DNA from 4 places in the Lachnospira rogosae (ex Hitch et al. 2025) genome. Region 4 is predicted to be linked to each of the others. Evidence: predicted binding sites of a transcription regulator. Region 4 holds the regulator's gene; each other region holds the start of a gene.
What was found. Region 4 encodes Rex, which represses fermentation and respiration genes when NADH is low (regulators of the CRP and FNR family bind a similar motif). Its sites were predicted from a motif close to ATTGTTAANTANTTAACAAT; they were not measured.
Positions count from the first base shown of each region.

Region 1: the regulator Rex is predicted to act here: its motif matches at 2,765-2,784, upstream of WMO14_RS00290 (NAD(P)-binding protein).
Region 2: the regulator Rex is predicted to act here: its motif matches at 1,262-1,281, upstream of WMO14_RS01015 (acyl-CoA carboxylase subunit beta).
Region 3: the regulator Rex is predicted to act here: its motif matches at 1,567-1,586, upstream of WMO14_RS08815 (L-lactate dehydrogenase).

Region 1 covers NZ_JBBMER010000001.1:73,052-78,096, reverse strand. The annotation lists gene WMO14_RS00295 (NADH-dependent [FeFe] hydrogenase, group A6) at 1-722, opposite strand, end outside; gene WMO14_RS00290 (NAD(P)-binding protein) at 716-2,566, opposite strand; gene WMO14_RS00285 (phosphoglycerate dehydrogenase) at 3,088-4,251, opposite strand; gene serC (3-phosphoserine/phosphohydroxythreonine transaminase) at 4,251-5,045, opposite strand, start outside.
Region 2 covers NZ_JBBMER010000001.1:230,637-235,681, forward strand. The annotation lists gene WMO14_RS01005 (hypothetical protein) at 1-261, opposite strand, end outside; gene WMO14_RS01010 (thiamine diphosphokinase) at 513-1,163, shown strand; gene WMO14_RS01015 (acyl-CoA carboxylase subunit beta) at 1,327-2,772, shown strand; gene WMO14_RS01020 (OadG family protein) at 2,789-3,637, shown strand; gene WMO14_RS01025 (biotin/lipoyl-containing protein) at 3,641-4,009, shown strand; gene WMO14_RS01030 (sodium ion-translocating decarboxylase subunit beta) at 4,056-5,045, shown strand, end outside.
Region 3 covers NZ_JBBMER010000006.1:31,641-36,685, forward strand. The annotation lists gene WMO14_RS08810 (AI-2E family transporter) at 1-372, shown strand, start outside; gene WMO14_RS08815 (L-lactate dehydrogenase) at 541-1,485, opposite strand; gene WMO14_RS08820 (GH25 family lysozyme) at 1,801-3,054, shown strand; gene WMO14_RS08825 (ABC transporter substrate-binding protein) at 3,177-4,175, shown strand; gene cobA (uroporphyrinogen-III C-methyltransferase) at 4,196-5,045, shown strand, end outside.
Region 4 covers NZ_JBBMER010000002.1:278,026-283,070, reverse strand. The annotation lists gene WMO14_RS03660 (homocysteine S-methyltransferase family protein) at 1-1,862, shown strand, start outside; gene WMO14_RS03655 (redox-sensing transcriptional repressor Rex) at 1,993-2,628, shown strand; gene WMO14_RS03650 (hypothetical protein) at 2,655-3,275, shown strand; gene WMO14_RS03645 (NAD(P)H-hydrate dehydratase) at 3,275-4,906, shown strand; gene alr (alanine racemase) at 4,906-5,045, shown strand, end outside.

The DNA.
Region 1 (5,045 bases), on a different contig from region 4:
AGTCCAAAGCCTTCACCCCACGCTGTTCTTACAGCTGGTGCTATCTGAACGACTGTTATAATATTCTCATCTTCAACTGCATCAAGAACACGGCCTACATCATCTCTTTCCCTTAATGCACCTACCGGACAGTTCACAACGCACTGTCCACAAAGAGTACAGTTAGTCTCCTGAATAAGCCTGTTCTTAGCCACATTTACAGTTGTTCTTGAACCTGTATTAACCACATCCCATATGTGCATACCCTGCACATTATCACATATCTGTACACAACGCATACATTTGATACATTTGTTATTCTCTCTTATAAGTGGAAATGTCTTATCCCATTTATTCTTTTCAAGAATAGAGTCATAAGGCATCTCAGATATATTAAGTTCATTGGCAAGTGACTGTAATGTACAGTTACCGCTTCTTACACAGGAAGCACATTCATAATCGTGCTGTGAAAGTATAAACTTAACATTAGTCTTTCTTGTTGTACGTACCTTTCTTGTGTTAGTACGGATAACCATACCTTCCTGAACAACATTATTGCACGCCGTAACACATCTGTCCTGTCCCTCAACCTCAACAACGCACACACGGCACGCACCTATTTCATTAACTTCCTTAAGATAGCAGAGTGTAGGTATCTCAACGCCTACTTTTCTTGCAGCTTCAAGGATAGTTGTACCATCTTCTACTGATATAGCTATACCATTAATTGTTGCATTTACCATTGTTCTTCTCTGCCTCCTCTGAATGCTCCAAATCCAAAATGGTCACATCTTAGACAGCGTCCAGCCTCCTGACACGCTTCCTCACAAGAAAATCCATATTCGATTGGCTCAAAATCATTCTTTCTTTCTGCCGCATCTCTTAACGCAACCTCAACTCTTCCACAGGCAACCTTATCTTCATTGCTTGCATACGGAATTTCAACATCACATGTAATCTCGTGGTTAAATCCTAAATATTCATCTATATTAGCCGCCGCAACTTTACCTGCCGCAATAGCCTTAATAACTGTCGCTGGTCCAGTTACACAGTCACCACCTGCAAAGACACCCTCAGACATTTCTCCGTCCTGTGGTGTAATATTACCTGTATTAAGTGCTGATATAACACCTCTCTGAACCTTAATACCGTGTTCCTCGAAGCTCTTAGTCTCTATACCTTGTCCGATAGCAACAACTATAAGGTCACTTTCTAATAAAACCTCATCTTTAGCCGCTGCCTTAGGAGCTGGTCGTCCGTGTGAAACCCTTGATATCATCTGTGGCTTTACAATAAGTCCTATAGCATTACCTTCTTCGTCCTGCTTAATACGCACTGGTGACATAAGTTCAAGAACATCACAGCCTTCCGCCTCTGCACCCTCAACTTCTTCTTCAAGGGCAGTCATATCTGCTTTACGTCTTCTGTATACAATGCTTACCTTGCTCGCACCAAGTCTTATTGAAGAACGGGCAACGTCCATTGCCACGTTACCACCACCGATAACGATAACCTTCTTGCCTGTATAATCTGGCATATCTCCATCACCGATAGCACGAAGCATCTCTACAGCAGATGTAATGCCGCTCTTGGCATCCTCGCCTTCTATACCAATCTTTTTATCAGCGTGTGCTCCAATTGATATGTATGTAGCATCGTATTCTTTGGTTATATCATCAAATGATATATCCTTTCCTACGCTTATATTCTTCTTAACTTCTATTCCTGTTGAAAGTATTGAGTCAATTTCCTCGTCAAGCTTCTTTCTTGGAAATCTATAATTAGGAATACCATATCTTAACATTCCGCCAAGCTGCTTTCTCTGCTCAAATATAGTAACCTTATGTCCCATAAGTGCAAGATAATAAGCCGCACTAAGACCACCCGGTCCGCCACCGATAATAGCAACCTTCTTGCCTGTCGGTGCTTCACATTCTGGAACCGGAACAATACCTGAATTATCAACAGCCATTTTCTTAAGTCCACGGATATTAACAGGTGCATCTATAATTGTTCTTTTACATCTGTTCTCACAAGGGTGCTCACATATATAAGCACAGGTTGTTGGCATTGGGTTATCCCTTCTTATAAGTCTTACCGCATCAGCATATCTTCCCTGCTGTACAAGTGCTATGTAACCTGGAATATCAACACCTGCAGGACATGACTTAACACAAGCAACCGGCTGGTTACTGTTGCATGAACAGAAACCATTATGTATATGTGATTCAAAATCATCTATACAGCCATCAACTGACTTTAATGCAAGCTTTGCAGCTTCATATCCAATTGCACAGTCTGCTGAATAATATATACCTTCTGCTGTAAGCTTAATATTCTCTACTGTCTCCTCATTTGCCTCACCATCAAGAACATTATCAAAAAGTCTTGCAAGCTGTCTTAAGCCTACACGGCAGGGAACACATTTACCACACGACTGTGCAAGACACATTTTTATAAATGACCTTGTAAGGTCAACTGGACAAAGCCCAGGAGGACTGGCTACAATTCGTCTTTCAAGATCCTGATACAAAGACTCCATTGTAACCTGAGCCTTATCTTTAGTTAATATCGTTAATCTACTCACTAATAAATAGACCTCGCTTTCTATAATAATATTACTGCTTTCAATCTGCAATCCGACATCAATATACCTCTTAATATCAACATATAATTAGACACCAATGTATCATTTAATATCAATATATAATCTGATATCATCATTGCAGCTTTCTTCTATATCCAATCTATTATAGTGTAACATTACCATTAATAATTGACAACAAAGGTTATTTCTTTAACAAACCAACACAAATACCATATTTTACATACAATTCTTAATACAATGTGCTGTCCTGCAAACTTTTACAACTAAACACCTTATTATCCATATAATACACGATATCACTATAAATACACCATACAATTAACTTAATCTAATATTATACCGCCACGCACTATTATGCAAGCAGAAACGATTTCGGCATTTCACACTACTATGCAGGAAAAAAGCAGGTGCAAAACGAATTTCACACCTGCCAAAATAAATTATATAACATTTATTATTCTTAATTATCCAGAATAAATTGTTGCTGCTAAGTTTTGTAATTACTTAACAACTCTTACCTTAATAACACCATCTATAGCTGAAAGCTTAGCTGTTACATCTTCTGTGATAGCTGAACCTGTATCAAGAACAGAGTAAGCATAATCTCCTCTTGACTTGTTATCCATAGATTCGATATTAATACCTGCATCACCCATAACGCTTGTAAGCTTGCTTATGATTGCTGGAACATTCTTATGGCATACTGTAACTCTTCCTGCTGATGTACATACGCCACAATCACAGTTAGGATAATTAACAGAATTAACAATATTACCGTTCTCTATGTAGTTTCTTAATTCCTTAACTGCCATAACAGCACAGTTATCCTCTGCTTCTTCAGTTGAAGCACCAAGATGAGGAAGTACAATAACACCTTCCTGACCTGCTGTTGTTGTATTAGGAAAATCTGTAACATACTTAGCAACCTTGCCAGACTTAATAGCATCAAGAATAGCTGGCTCATCAACAAGTACATCTCTTGCACAATTAACAACGACTGTACCCTTCTTCATCATATCAAATGCTGCCTTATTAATCATGCCCTTAGTACTATCAAGTGCTGGCACATGGATTGTGATATAATCACATTCCTTGTATATATCCTCAACATTAACAATATGCTTAACTTCGCTTGAAAGATTCCAGGCTGCATTAACTGAAAGATATGGGTCATATCCATATACTTCCATTCCAAGGCTTATAGCTGCATTAGCAACTAGCTGTCCGATAGCACCAAGTCCGATAACACCAAGCTTCTTGCCTTTGATTTCCTTACCAGCAAATGCTTTCTTAACCTTTTCTGCTGACTTTGCAATATCTGCATCATCTTTATTATCTTCTACCCACTTGATACCGCCAAGTAAATCTCTTGAAGCTAAAAGTAAAGCTGCAAGAACGTGTTCCTTAACCGCATTAGCATTAGCACCTGGTGTATTAAATACAACGATACCCTTATCTGCACATTTATCAAGTGGAATATTATTAACACCAGCTCCAGCTCTTGCTATAGCAAGAAGATTATCTGGTAATTCCATATCGTGCATCTTAGCACTTCTTACAAGTACTGCATCCGCTTCTTCAAATGCTGCATTAGCATTATAATCGCTTGAGAAAAGGTCAAGACCTACAGAAGCTATATTATTAAGACAATTTACGTTAATCATTAGGCATTCTCCTTTTCGAACTTCTTCATAAATTCAACTAACTTCTCAACGCCTTCGATTGGCATTGCATTATAGATAGAAGCTCTCATACCGCCAACTGTTCTGTGACCCTTAAGATTTACAAATCCAGCCGCTTCTGCTTCTTTAACAAATTTAGCATCAAGTTCTTTATCACCTGTTACGAAAGGAACATTCATAAGTGAACGGTCTTCCTTAACAACTGTTCCCTTAAACATCTTAGACTCATCAAGGAAATCATAAAGAATTTTAGCCTTCTTTTCATTGTGTTCTTTCATAGCTGAAAGTCCACCCATCTTCTTAATCCACTTAAATACCTTGCCGCAGATATAGATATTGTAGCAAGGAGGTGTATTATAAAGAGAATCTGCATCTGCCTGTGTCTTCCACTTTAACATAGTTGGTGTTCCAGGAAGTACATCATCTGTTATAAGGTCTTCTCTGATAATTGCAATAACAACACCAGCAGGTCCGATATTCTTCTGAACTCCGCCGTATACTACACCATATTTTGTTACATCAATTGGTTCTGATAAGAAACAAGATGAAACATCTGATACAAGTATATGTCCCTTAGTATTAGGGAGTGTCTTATACTTTGTTCCATATATTGTGTTGTTCTCACAGATGTATACATAATCTGCATCCTCTGGAATATCAAGATCTGAACAATCTGGTATGTATGAATATGTCTTATCCTCTGAGGAAGCTACAGCAACAGCCTCACCATAGATTTTAGCTTCATTAAATGCTTTCTTAGCCCACTGGCCAGTGAT
Region 2 (5,045 bases), on a different contig from region 4:
CTTTAATATTCCGATGTCATTAAGAATAAGAATTATAATTCCAGCAGCACCGCATACAAAAAAAGTTATTGCAGACGACAAGTTATCTTTATATTTGTCATCTGTTGACTCATACAGATTGCCAGAGTGCTGTAAAAGCTCAATGCCTTCTTCTTCCTCGATAATATTTTTGGCTTCTTTTTCAGAAATGCCAGATTGCTTAGCTTCGTCAATGATGTGTTCATCAACTGTATTGTCTGACTGTGAATTTAAGCTGCTCACAATAATCTCCTTTCTGTGTATATAAATAATATGTAATATGTAGCATTAAAATGCTTCGCGTAAATTAAACTATATATAAGCAGTAAAATGTGGTACTATTACCAGATGTAAGCAGAATGAAAATGCTGTCTGCTTATTAAAATATATACGCTTAATTACTATTTGGTTAATTATAAAGTATAAATGTGAAAAATTAAAGAACATGGGCAGAAAATTTAAAAGATTGATAATTAAAAAGGAGGTTATAGAAGATGAGCAAGGCTCTTATTGTTACAGGTGGAAGTATTAATGTTGCGTGGGCTAAGGAATGGCTTGATAATCAGACATTTGATTATTGCATAGCGGCTGACAGCGGGCTTGAGTATGCTGATAAGCTTGGATTGAAGGTGGATTATCTGCTTGGAGATTACGATTCAGTAGATAAAGATGTGCTTGACACATATAAGAGTAATACTGAATTTGAGACATATCCTAAAGAAAAAGATTATACCGACACACATCTTGCGATTATGACAGCACTTAAAAAGGGTGCAACAGACATATATATACTTGGTGCGACAGGAACAAGAATGGATCACACAATTACCAATATAGGAAATATGAAGGTGGTGGCTGATTGTGGAAAGGACTGCCATATAGTTGATGAACACAATTATATATATCTTTTAAGTGAGGCTGATGGAATACATATAATTCGTAAAGACAGCCAGTATGGAAGATATGTGTCAATTATTCCTATGTCAGAAAATGTCAGTTTAAGCCTTGAGGGATTTAAATATACGCTTGATAATTATGAATTAAAGCAGGGATTAAGTATATGCCAGAGCAACGAGGTAGAAGATGAACAGGGAATAATTAAGGTTCATAAAGGACTTATTATAGTTCTTGAAACAAAAGATTAATAACATATATGTCCTATGTGCAAAATTAATGAAAAATGCGTATGAAATTAACAAAATAACGTGGAAAGCAACAACAAATCTCTTGTAATTTAACTTACATTGTTATAAAATAAACAATAGTTGTTTGCATTAAGCAATATATAACAAAGAGGAGGTCTCGGTGATGAGTAATACTACACAGGCTTTATCAAGAATCGAAGCAATTCTTGATGATAGCAGTTTTGTTGAAATCGGAGCGGCTGTTACAGCAAGAGCAACAGATTTTAACATGCAGGAAAAAAAGGCTCCATCTGATGGTGTAATCACAGGATATGGAGTTATCAATGGAAATCTTGTGTATGTGTATAGCCAGGATGCTGCTGTGTTAGGCGGAACAATTGGTGAGATGCATGCCAAGAAGATTGCTAATCTTTATGAGAAGGCAATGAAAATGGGAGCTCCTGTGATTGGTCTGATTGACTGCGCAGGTTTAAGACTTCAGGAAGCAACAGACGCCCTTGACGGCTTTGGACAGATTTATAAGAATATGTCATTAGCTTCTGGAATTGTTCCACAGATTACAGCCGTATACGGTGAATGTGGTGGAGGTCTTGCTGTTCTTGCAGAACTTTCAGATTTCGTATTTGTGGAAGAAAAGAAGGCTAAGTTATTTGTTAACAGTCCTAACGCATTAGATGGCAACTATGAATCTAAGCTTGATACATCAAGTGCAGAATTTATGGCTAAAGCAGGTGTTGCAGATTTCATTGGTGATGAAGAAACAATCGCTAATGGAGTAAGACAGCTTGTATCAATGCTTCCATCTAATAATGAGGAAGGTGCTGTATACACAGATAATCAGGACGACCTTAACAGAGTATGCGCTGATATGTCAGCAGAGATAGCTGATGCTGCACTTGCTCTTACAGATATTTCAGATGATGGATTATTTGTAGAAGTTAAGGCTGAATATGCTAAGGAAATGGTAACTGGCTTCATTCAGCTTGATGGAGTTACAGTTGGTGCTGTTGCTAACAGAACAGCAATATATGATGAGAATGGCGAAAAGGCAGAAGAGTTTGCAGCTGTATTAACTACAGATGGAGCTTATAAGGCAGCCGAATTCGTAACATTCTGTAACGCATTTGAAATACCAGTGCTTTCGCTTACTAATGTTAAGGGCTTTGAAGCTAATGTAAGAGCTGAGAAGACAATTGCCAAGGCAGCTGCTAAGTTAGTATATGCATTTTCTAACGCAGATGTGCCAAAGGTTAATGTAATTACAGGTGAAGCTTATGGAAGCGCATATGTAGCTATGAATTCTAAGTCAGTAGGTGCAGATATGGTATATGCCTGGTCACAGGCAAGCATCGGTATGATGGATGCTTCTTTAGCTGCTAAGATTATGTATGCTGATGAAATCGCAGCAGCAGATGATGTTACAGCTAAGATTAATGAAAAGGCTTCTGAATATGCAGCATTACAGTCAAGCGTTGAGCAGGCAGCTGCAAGAGGTTATGTTGATACAATTATTAACCCAGAAGATACAAGAAAGTACATTATTGCAGCATTTGAAATGTTGTTTGATAAAAGAGAGGTTCGTGCAGATAAGAAGCATGGCACAGTATAATTGAAGAGGTGATAATATGAAGAAAATTAAGTTTAAAAAGTTCTTAGTGTTATTCTCATTACTTATCTGTGTATTCTGTATGACAGCCTGCAGTTCATCTAATGGCACTATATCAACAGCAAGTGCCAAGACAGAATTAAAACAGCAGCAGCTTGATGCCAGTGAGGCTTATCTTGTAGACTGGGTTAAAGATATGATTACATATCTTGATAAGAATGATTCTGCTAAGATAACAGCGGATGCAGAGGCAGCTCAATCACTTACAATGGTAAATAATAAGTTATACATTGTTGACCAGAGTGGAATTAGTGTTAAGACAATAGCTTTTTATAATAGCTGGAATAGCACAAGAGGTGAGTTAGGTGCTTTAAAGAGTATCAATGAAATTAATGTAGAACTCAATAGCAAGACAGGTGAGTTATGTACTATTACAGTTGATACTTCATATGAGAAAAATGATAAATGTACATTTGAATTCGTAATTAATGATGACTATACACTTGAAAATGGTGCTATCAATCCATCATATACTACAGGACAGAAGATGTATAAAGCGGTAATGAATACTCTTATCGGTATGGGAACAGTATTCGTTGTACTTATATTTATTTCATTCATTATTTCATTATTTAAGTACATCAATAAGTTTGAGAATAGAAATAAGGCTAAGAATGAAGCATCTAATGGTGCCCAGGGCGTTGATAATGCTATTGCTCAGATAGTTTCAAGCGAAGAGCAGGATGAAGAAGTTGATGATCTTGAACTTATAGCAGTTATAACAGCAGCTATTGCTGCATCAGAGAATACATCTACAGACGGACTTGTAGTTCGTTCAATTAGAAAGGTTAATAGCAGGAGGAAATAAATTATGAAGAATTATACAATAACAGTTAATGGTAATGTATATGATGTTACTGTAGAAGAAGGAACAGGAAGCACAGCAGGTGCAGCTAAGGCAGCAGCACCAAAAGCAGCAGCTCCTAAGGCAGCGCCAAAGGCTGCAGCACCAGCAGGCGCACAGGGTGCAGTAAAGGTTAATGCACCAATGCCTGGTAAGATTCTTAAGGTTAACGTTAATGCGGGCGCAGCAGTTAAGAAGGGTGATGTATTACTCGTTCTTGAAGCTATGAAGATGGAAAATGAAATCTGTGCACCACAGGATGGTACAGTTGCTACAGTTGAGTGTGCAGCTGGTGATTCAGTAGAGTCAGGTAAAGTATTAGTTTCTATGAACTAATTGATATATCAATTAGTTGTGTAGAGATAATATACGGAGGTAAAAAATGGAATATATTTTATCAACATTGGGAAACCTCGTTCACCAGACAGCATTCTTTAACCTCACTTGGGGTAATTATCTGATGATTCTGGTTGCGCTGTTTTTCATGTATTTGGCAATCAAAAAAGAATATGAACCTCTGCTTTTAGTACCTATTTCATTTGGTATGTTACTTGTTAATCTTTTCCCGGATATTATGTTATCTATTGAAGATTCAAGCAATGGCGTAGGTGGTTTGTTACATTATTTTTATTTATTAGATGAATGGAGTATTCTGCCATCACTTATCTTCCTTGGTGTTGGTGCGATGACAGACTTTGGTCCACTTATCGCTAATCCTAAGAGTTTCCTTTTAGGTGCAGCAGCACAGTTTGGTATATTCGCTGCTTACATTATGGCTATATTTATGGGATTCCCAGATAAGGCAGCAGCAGCTATATCTATTATTGGTGGTGCTGATGGTCCTACATCAATATTCCTTGCTGGTAAATTAGGACAGACGAATTACCTTGGACCAATAGCGGTTGCAGCATATTCATATATGTCACTTGTACCAATTATTCAGCCACCTATTATGAAGTTATTAACAACTGAAAAAGAAAGAAAGATTAAGATGGAACAGTTAAGACCTGTATCTAAGCTTGAGAAAATTCTTTTCCCTATTATCGTTACAATCGTTGTAGTATTAATTCTTCCTACAACAGCACCACTTGTTGGTATGCTTATGCTTGGTAACCTTTTTAGAGAGTCAGGAGTTGTTAAGCAGCTTACAGAAACAGCATCCAATGCACTTATGTATATAGTTGTTATTATTCTTGGTACATCAGTTGGTGCTACAACAAGTGCAGAAGCCTTTCTCAATCTTGATACATTAAAGATTGTTGCATTAGGTCTTATTGCATTCGGCTTTGGTACAGCGGCAGGTGTTATATTTGGTAAGATTATGTGTAAGGCTACACACGGTAAGGTTAATCCACTTATTGGTTCAGCAGGT
Region 3 (5,045 bases), on a different contig from region 4:
CCATACATAGGAACATTTTTAGCGTGTGTTGTTGGTGCATTTCTTGTGCTATTCACCAATCCGGTACTTACTATATGGTTTGTAATCGTATTTCAGATTGTTCAGTTTATCGAGGGACAGTTCATATATCCAAGGGTTGTGGGAAGCTCTGTAGGACTTCCGGCACTCTTTACATTAATGGCGGTGTTCTTAGGCGGCAAGTTCTTCGGCCTTCTCGGGATGATATTCTTTATTCCGCTCACATCGGTTATATACCAGCTCCTTAGAGATATGGTAAACAACCGCTTATCGTCAGATAAGGCTGGCAACAACACAACACCAGAAACAGGGAATGCGGATACTTTGAAGGCAGATAGTGGTAGTGCAGAGTAGTTGTAACTCTGATTTTAAATCTTCATAAATAACGTTATAATTGATAAAAATGCGGTGGATTGTTCTGCTGTATGATTAATAACGGGGTAATAATTAACCTGCTGTAATATATGTATTATAATATACATTTATTACAGCAGGTTTTTAATAAAATCTGTTTATAATCTTTTAGATATAATCTTTTGCAATATCTTTAAGAATATTGGCAGAGTCTTTTAATTTTGTAAGCTCCTCATCATTCAATTCAATAGGAATTACCTTCTGTACGCCGGTTTCATCGACGACAGCAGGAATACTAAGGACAACATCATTAAGTCCGTATTCGCCTGTCATAAGGCTTGATACTGGAAGAATGGATTTCTCATTACGAACGATTGCCTCGCATATTCTTTTGACAGCCATTGCAATTCCGTAGTATGTGGCATGTTTTCTTTCAATAATTTCATAAGCACTGTTTCTGACATTTTCAAATATCTTCTTCATAGACTGCTCGTGGTTGAAGTGACCACGAAGCTCGCAGAAGTCATTAACCTTAAGACCGCCTATTCTTGCATTGCTCCAGGCAGCAAGCTCGCTGTCGCCGTGTTCACCAATAATAAAAGCGTGAACGCTTCGGCTGTCAACGTCAAGATGTTCACCAAGCAGATATTTGAAACGGCCTGTATCAAGTACAGTTCCGGAACCAATTACCCTGTTAGATGGATAACCAGATTCTTTAAGTGCAATAAGTGTAAGAATATCTACAGGGTTAGATACAATAAGAAGAATTCCACCAAAATCACGTTTCTTGATTTCGCCAACAATTGATTTCATAATAGCCGCATTTTTCTTGATAAGGTCAAGTCTTGTTTCATCAGGCTTCTGGTTAGCGCCAGCAGTTATAACAATAATTGCGGCATCAGTAATATCATTATAATTACCAGCATATATCTGCATAGGTCTTGCAAATGATATGCCGTGGCTTATATCCATAGCTTCACCTTCGGCTCTTTTTGTATCTGCATCAATAAGAACCATTTCTGAGAACAGACCACTCTGCATAAGTGCAAATGCAGATGATGAACCAACAAAACCACAGCCAATTACAGCAACTTTTCTACTATTTACTTTCATAATTATACCTCATTTCTTATACAGCCGGATAATATAATGTCCAGTTAAGCTGGAATTATTGAACGGTATTCGTCTGTATATATTGTTATTTCTTTAACAAACATTATAGCACCACTTATAGTGTATGCAAGATTTATATTCAAAACATTTTTTTGTGCAAAATAATCATAAAATTATTATTAAAATTAACATATTCAGAAGATATGTTATTGACTAATTAGTGTAATATTAGTATTGTAATGAAATTGGTGGTAATTATATTTTGATATTCTGAGTTAATGTAAAATAAAGATTTAACATAAATGGGGGATTGCTATGAAGAATATAAAGAAGTTTGTAAAACGTAAAGGACATCACATAGCAGCAGTACTGGTAGTTGTATTGATATTAGTAACAGCCGGGGTATGTGTAAGCATACCTGTTATCAAGGTTACTAATAAAAGAAAGGCGAGCAAAGATGTTTTAGTGAGTAATACAATACAGGTAGCTGACAGCACTTATGGGATTCCTGGTAACAGTGCGGATGCAGATAATTCATATGTTGAATTAGCAGATGGTGACCCACAGTCGGATAATATGTCACAGGAATTAAGTGAGAATGGGATAGAGCTTAATATAACAACATTTTCTAATGATAATATGGCATATTCCAATGGCATTGATGTATCCAAATGGCAGGGAAAGATTGACTGGAATAAAGTCGCAGAAAGCGGAATTGATTACGCGATGATAAGAGTTGGATACCGTACAGATATATATGGAACTATATGCGAAGATGAATATGCGTCATACAATCTTGAGGGAGCACAGAAAGCGGGCATAGATATAGGTGTGTATTTCTTTTCGACAGCGGTTGACGAGGACGAAGCAATAGAGGAAGCATGCTGGGTCATAGATTATATATCAGCCTATGACATAACATACCCTGTTGTATACAATTGTGAAGATTATAATAATCCTTCAAGCAGAATGTATAATCTTAGTAATGAAGAAAGAACTAACAATGCACTTGCATTTATGGATACTGTGGACAGAGAAGGCTACGATGCCATGTTATATGCTGGCAAGGGTCAGATTGTTAATAATAAGGAATGGAATATACAGGATATAGAAGCCAGATATCCGATATGGGTGGCATCTTATAAAGATGGAACATATCCAGCAGTAGAACATCCTTCATACACAGGTGCGTGTGCTATGTGGCAGTATACTAATAATGCCAGAATAGATGGAATATCAGGATATGTTGACGTAAATGTTGCTTATTTTAATTACAATTCAAGCTTTAATTATAATTATGGCACACAGGCATCAGTGTCGGGACAGACACAGCAGAGCCTTAATACAGCTGAATTGGGAATTATCTTTAACAGTGTTAATGAGGAGGTAACTGCTAAAGAGCCGGTTAATCTAAGAAGTATCCCAGAAGTATCAGGTGATATTGTAGATGTGCTTGATAATGGAGATATAGCATTGCGAACAGGAATAGGTGATACCGGCTGGTCAAGGCTTATATATAATGGAAATGTTGTATATGCGGTTACGAGTTATCTTACAACAGATTATTAAATATCTATAATACCAGTGTAGAATTGTATGTGTGCAGTACGGAACAATCCGTAGGTATCATAAGCTGGAGGCTTTTCACCCAAGCATTATATATACAATATTTAAGAACGGAGATTTAATTAATGACAAAAAGAAAAATAACTAACAAAATACAAAGGTTAATATCACTTGCACTTGTTGTAGTTATGGTGTTTGCTTTTGTAGGCTGTGGAACTGCAACAGAAGATGTTAATGTAGATAATTCTGGTTATAATGCCGGTGCAGGTGCTTCAGCTGACAATCCATATACGTTTATAGATGATTATGGAAGAACAGTTACAGTAACTTCTTATAAAAGAACAGCAACACTTATAGGAAGTTTTGCAGATGTATGGATGTCTGCTGGTGGAAGTGTAGTGGCAACAGCTAATGATACATGGACTAATTTTGATTTAGGGCTTTCAAGTGATGTTGTCAATATTGGAAGTATACTAAATCCTAATGTGGAACTTCTTATAGCTTCAAGACCAGATTTTGTTATTGCAAGCTGTAATACAGATTCTAATATAGCACTTATGCAGACACTTGAAAATGCAGGAATAACAGTAGCATATTTTGATGTATCTAATTTTGAGCAGTATCTTAATATGCTTGACAAATGTACTATGATAACAGGCAGGAGAGATCTGTATAAGACTAATGGAACAGATGTTAAAGAGCAGATAGATACTATAAAATCAAGAGTTGATGGCAGCAATCCAAAGATATTATTTATAAGAACTTCGTCAAGCAGTGTCAAGGCAAAGCAGAGCGAAGGCTCAGTAGGCGGTGAGATATTAAAGGATTTGGGCTGTGTTAATATAGCAGACTCAGATACATCACTGCTTGATGATTTAAGCCTTGAGGCAATTGTAGTAGCCGACCCTGATTACATATTTGTTACAACACAGGGCAACGATACAGATGCGGCTATCCGTAATATAGATAAGCTTCTTACATCTAATCCGGCGTGGTCGTCATTAACTGCTGTAAAGCAGGGACGTTACTATGTTCTTGATAAGAAGCTTTATAACTTAAAACCTAATGCGAAGTGGGGTGAAGCCTACAAGCAGTTAGCGGATATATTGTACATTGATAGGTAAAATATTCAGGAGGAATTACTATGGGTTATTTTCCGTTTTTTATTGACATTAAAGGAAAGAAAGGTCTTGTTATCGGAGGAGGCAGAATAGCAGAGCATAAAATAAGCAAGCTTCTTGCATATGAGCCGGAACTTACAGTTGTTGCAAGAAAGGTAAGCGATAGCATAAAGAGCATTGAAGGCATTAATATTATTGAAAGAGAATTTGTTAATTCAGATCTGGACGGATGTTCATTCTGTATAGCTGCTACAGATGATGCAAAATTTAACGCATATGTTGCAGGCGTATGCCGCAAATACCACATTTTTATAAATGCGGTAGACGATAAGGATAATTGTGATTTTCTGTTTCCGTCTGTATACAAAGCAGGAGATTTATCTATAGGAATATCTACCCAGGGAGCAAGTCCTTATGTTGCGGCAGATATTAAGAATAGAATAGCACAGGAGCTTCCTGCGGATATTGAAGATATACTTATGTATCTTGGTTCAATTAGGGATAGTATTAAAGAGAATGTAGATGATGCCTCTATGAGAGCTGATATATTCAAGGAAGCTGCAAGAAAATGTATGGTGCTTGGCAGAGAGCTTGACAAGGACGAATTACAGGATGTTATTAATAAAGTAAGTGAGAGGATTACTGGTAAAGATAATACAAATGCTGAAACAAAGGCAGATGGGAAATATTCTTACAGCAAGGGCAAGGTTGTAATTGCTGGTGCAGGCTGTGGAACTTATGATCTTATAACTGTAAGGGCGTTAAATGCCATAAAGAAGGCACAGGTGCTTGTATATGATGACCTGATTGATAACCGCCTTATGGAATTCTGTGTTGAAAGCTGTGAAAAGATATATGTTGGCAAGAGAAATG
Region 4 (5,045 bases):
GAGTTGATGCCTTAGGTGTCAACTGTTCACTTGGACCTAAGGAACTTGAGCCGGTTATTAAGGAACTTACAGGCTGGACTAATCTTCCGGTTATAGTAAAGCCTAATGCAGGACTTCCCGACCCTGTTACTAATGAATATAATGTGACAGCAGAGCAGTTTGCTGAATTTATGAAGGATTTAAGAAAGTATGGCATTAAAATATTCGGTGGTTGTTGTGGAACAACTCCTGAATTCATAAAGTGCTTATCAGATATGTTACATAAAGAAGGCAATTTAGCAAAAGAACCAGTGAAAATGCCATCGGCTGTATGCTCAGCTACAAGCACAGTTATAGTTGACCAGCCAAGAGTTGTAGGAGAGAGAATTAACCCAACAGGTAAAAAGGTATTTAAGCAGGCACTCTTAGATAATGATATGGATTATATACTTGGACAGGCATTAGAACAGACTGGTGCGGGTGCTGATATTCTTGATGTCAATGTAGGACTTCCGGGAATTGATGAAAGACAGATGATGGTTGATACTGTGAAAGCACTTCAGTCGGTTGTGGATGTGCCTCTCCAGCTTGACTCAACTATACCTGAGGTTCTTGATGCTGCATTAAGAGTATATAATGGTAAGCCGATTGTCAATTCAGTTAATGGAGAAGAAGACTCTCTTAATAACATTCTGCCAATAGTAAAAAAATATGGTGCGGCAGTAATTGGCCTTGCTCTTGATAAAGATGGTATTCCTAAGAAAGCAGAAGACAGAGTTGCCATAGCAAGAAAGATTATGGACAGGGCAATAGCTATAGGAATTCCTAAAGAGGATATATATATAGACTGTCTTACACTTACAGCCTCAGCCGAACAGGAGGGGGTAATGGAAACGCTTAATGCACTTTATGAGGTTAAGCATACTCTTGGCTTAAGGACGGTGCTTGGTGTATCGAATATATCTTTCGGACTTCCTAACAGAGTGCTTGTCAATCACATTTTCTTAACAATGGCTATGCAGAATGGTCTTGATCTTGCGATTATTAACCCTAACATATATGAGATGATGGGGGCAGTAAGGGCATATAAGCTTCTTGCCAATATAGATAAGAATTCTGTTGATTATATTAAGGCTTATGCTTCAATGCCTAATATAAGCAAGATTAATCCAATGAATACAGCGGCAAATGCAGTACAGGGTGGTCAGACAGCACAGGCAGGTGGAAGTGTTAATCTTAAGGATAAGAAGGGCAGTTATACCTGTGATGACTTATTCTATGCAGTAGAGAAAGGTCTAAAAAATGAAGGTGCAGCAATAACAGAAGAACTTCTTGCAGGTATGGATTCTATGGACATTGTTAATAATGCCTTGATTCCTGCACTTGATAAGATAGGTGAGGAGTTCGAGAAGGGAACATTATTCCTGCCACAGCTTATAATGGCGGCTGGCGTTGCACAGGGAGCGTTTGAGGTTATAAGAAAACATATGATTATGAGCAATAATGCACCTGTAAGCAAGGGAAAGATTGTTATTGCGACGGTTAAGGGAGATGTCCACGATATTGGAAAGAATATCGTAAAGGTACTTCTTGAGAATTATGGTTATGAGGTTATTGATCTTGGAAAGGATGTTGAATATCAGGTTGTTGTAGATGCGATTAAAGAAAATGGTGCGAAGCTTTGTGGTCTGTCAGCACTTATGACAACAACACTTGTTTCAATGAAAAAGACAATAGAACTTATACATAAGAACAATCTTGATTGTAAGGTTATGGTAGGAGGAGCAGTGCTTACTCCTGAATATGCTAAGGAAATACATGCGGATTTCTATTCAAAGGATGCAAAGGAGTCTGTGGATATTGCTAAGAGAGTGCTTGGATAGAGTACATTTCTTTACTTTTTAGCAAAATAGTTATATAATTAACATTAATTTTGAAGGCTGATGGGAAGCTGGTAATTACAGGTTTCCCATCTCCTTTTCGTAGCAGTATTGCACAGGAATGGAGAATGTTATGGAAGAGAATAAGAAGATTTCATCGGCTGTTATAAGAAGATTGCCAAGATATTACAGATATCTGGGCGAACTTATAGAAAGTGGTGTTCAGAGGATTTCATCTAAAGATTTAAGTGTGAGAATGAAAGTTACAGCATCACAGATAAGACAGGACCTCAATAATTTCGGAGGTTTTGGACAGCAGGGATATGGATATAATGTGAAGTATCTTTATGATGAGATAGGCAAGATACTTGGAATAGACAGGAAGCATAATATGATAATAATAGGTGCTGGTAACCTTGGACGTGCTATTGTTAATTATACAGACTTTGAGAAGCGTGGTTTTGTTATATGCGGCGTATTTGATAACAATCCAGAGCTTAAAGGTGAAAGCATTCACGGAATAGATATAATGATGATGGATCAACTTGCCGATTTTATACATAAGAACGATATAGAGATAGTTGCACTGACAATACCAAAGCAGGCGGCTAAGGAAATCGGAAAGCAGGTTGCAGATGCAGGAATTAAGGCTATATGGAATTTCGCACATACAGATCTTAATCTGCCAGATGACGTAATAGTTGAGAATGTACATTTATCAGAAAGCCTTATGAGACTTTCTTACACAATTGCCAATAAGCACTCATAAAGATATTAAATCCAAAGGGGGAATTGATGGTGTCTAAGATAACTTATGAATTGTTAAAGAATAGTGATGTATTTAAGAATATTCCGATTCTTACGCTTGATGAGCGATGGTATCACCTTATTAACGAGAAGAATAAGACAGATGAGATTGCGTATTGGGAGAAACAGGTTAATGAACTGCTTAAGAAGCAGGGAAGAATTAATAATGACATTAAAGACATCAAGAAGCTTAAAAAGCAGCTTATCAATGATGTTGTTGAGAATATGGAAGATGATGATTCAAGCAGGCAGAAGCAGAAGCGTATGAGCCAGAACCAAAGACTTATACAGGAGTCTAATGACAAGATAGCTTCGCTTGAAGATGAACTCTTAGAAGTACCAAGAGAATTGGCAAGGGCTAACGAGAAGCTTCTTACAGAGACACTTAAAGCCTGCTATGACAGAATGAATGCCAATACAGAGGATATAGAGGTACTTGATAAGTGGATTAATGCTACAAGAGTCAAGCTTAAGAAGAATATTCTTATAAAACAGGATAAAGAAACTGTTAATAATAATATGTATTCTCTTATACACGATATTATCGGACCTGAGAATTGTAGTGCAGTTGACAGAATTAATGAAGGCAATGTAGGAGATAAGCAGTAATGAGATATGTATTAGATGCGGCTTCTATGAAGAATGTGGATTCTTATTCAATTAATACTCTTGGTATACCATCAGTTGTGCTTATGGAAAGAGCCGCACTCTCAGTGACAGAAGCTATTGAAAGCAAGGTTAAAGGAAATATACATACAGACATTATATGCGTATGTGGACGTGGCAATAATGGGGCAGATGGACTTGCGGTGGCAAGACAGCTTTATCTTAAGGGCTACAATGTGGATGTGTATATAATTAACTCACACGCTTCTACCAAAGAATTCGATATACAATTGAACATAATAAAGAATCTGGGCATAGAATGTATTAATAGCCCGGATTTTTCTAAATATGGGGTTATTGTAGATGCCTTATTTGGCAATGGCTTATCAAGAGAACTGGCAGGAGAGGCCAGAATAGTAGTAGATACAATTAATAAATGCAGTACATCAGTGCGTTCACAGTATACACAGAATAGCGACAATAATGGAAACAGGCTTGTTGTGGCTGTTGACATACCATCAGGTATAAGTGCATCGACAGGTGTGGTTATGGGATCTGCGGTTAATGCTGATATAACAGTTACCTTTGGATTTGAAAAAATCGGACATATATTATATCCAGCAGCTTCATATTGTGGGAAGATTATAAGAAAAGATATAGGTTTTGCACAATACCCGGATATGACAAGGGATATTTTCACATATGATTATAGTGATATATCTGATATGCTTCCGCTAAGAAAGCCTGATGGCAATAAAGGAACATTTGGAAAGGCACTTGTAATAGCTGGTTCAAGGCTTTATGGAGGTGCAGCAGTATTAAGTTCAAGAGCGGCGGCACGTATAGGTGCAGGGCTTGTAAGAACCCTTACGCATATAAGCAACCGTACAGCAGTTATAACGGGCAATATGGAATGTATTGTTGATACATATGATACTGATGAGGAATGTGGAGATTTTGTTAAGAATACAGAGACATTAGTGGATAAATGTATCTGCTGGGCAGATGTTGTGTGCATAGGTCCGGGGCTGTCTATGGAAGAAAGTGCAGTAAAGCTTGTAAGAAGTGTGTCAGCAAAGAAGAATATTAAAAAGCTGTATGATGCAGATGCCCTTAATATAATCGCCCAATATAAAATTGAACTTGATGGCAGTAATGATGATGTAGACTATGAAGCTGGCGGCAATAGTGGTAATGCTTCATATAAAGATGATATGTCAGATAAGAATGTTGTCGTTACACCACACATAGGAGAAATGTCACGTCTTACAGGACTTGATATTGCGGTGATAAAGAATAATCCTATAGATACAGCAAGAACATATTCAAGAGAACATAATTGCGTATGTGTATTAAAAGATGCAAGAACTATTGTTTCTGATGGAGAAAGAGTGTATATTAATATGTCAGGCAATGATGGAATGGCAACAGGAGGTTCGGGAGATGTGCTTTCAGGCATAATAACAGGACTTATGGCACAGGGACTTACTACTTTTGAAGCTTCAGCACTTGGCGTATATATACACGGCTGTGCAGGAGATGAAGCTGCCTTAAGTAATGGTAAGTATTCTATGGTTGCGGGCGATATTATTGACAATATAAAAAATGTGCTTATAAAAGCAAGAGGTGAATAATGAGTAAGTATTACAGAGTATATGCAGATGTAGATCTGGATGCAATCAGGGCTAATTGTATTGAGCTTATGAGCAAGACAGAACCTTCAACAAAGGCACTTGCAGTTGTTAAAGCAGATGGCTATGGACACGGAGATGT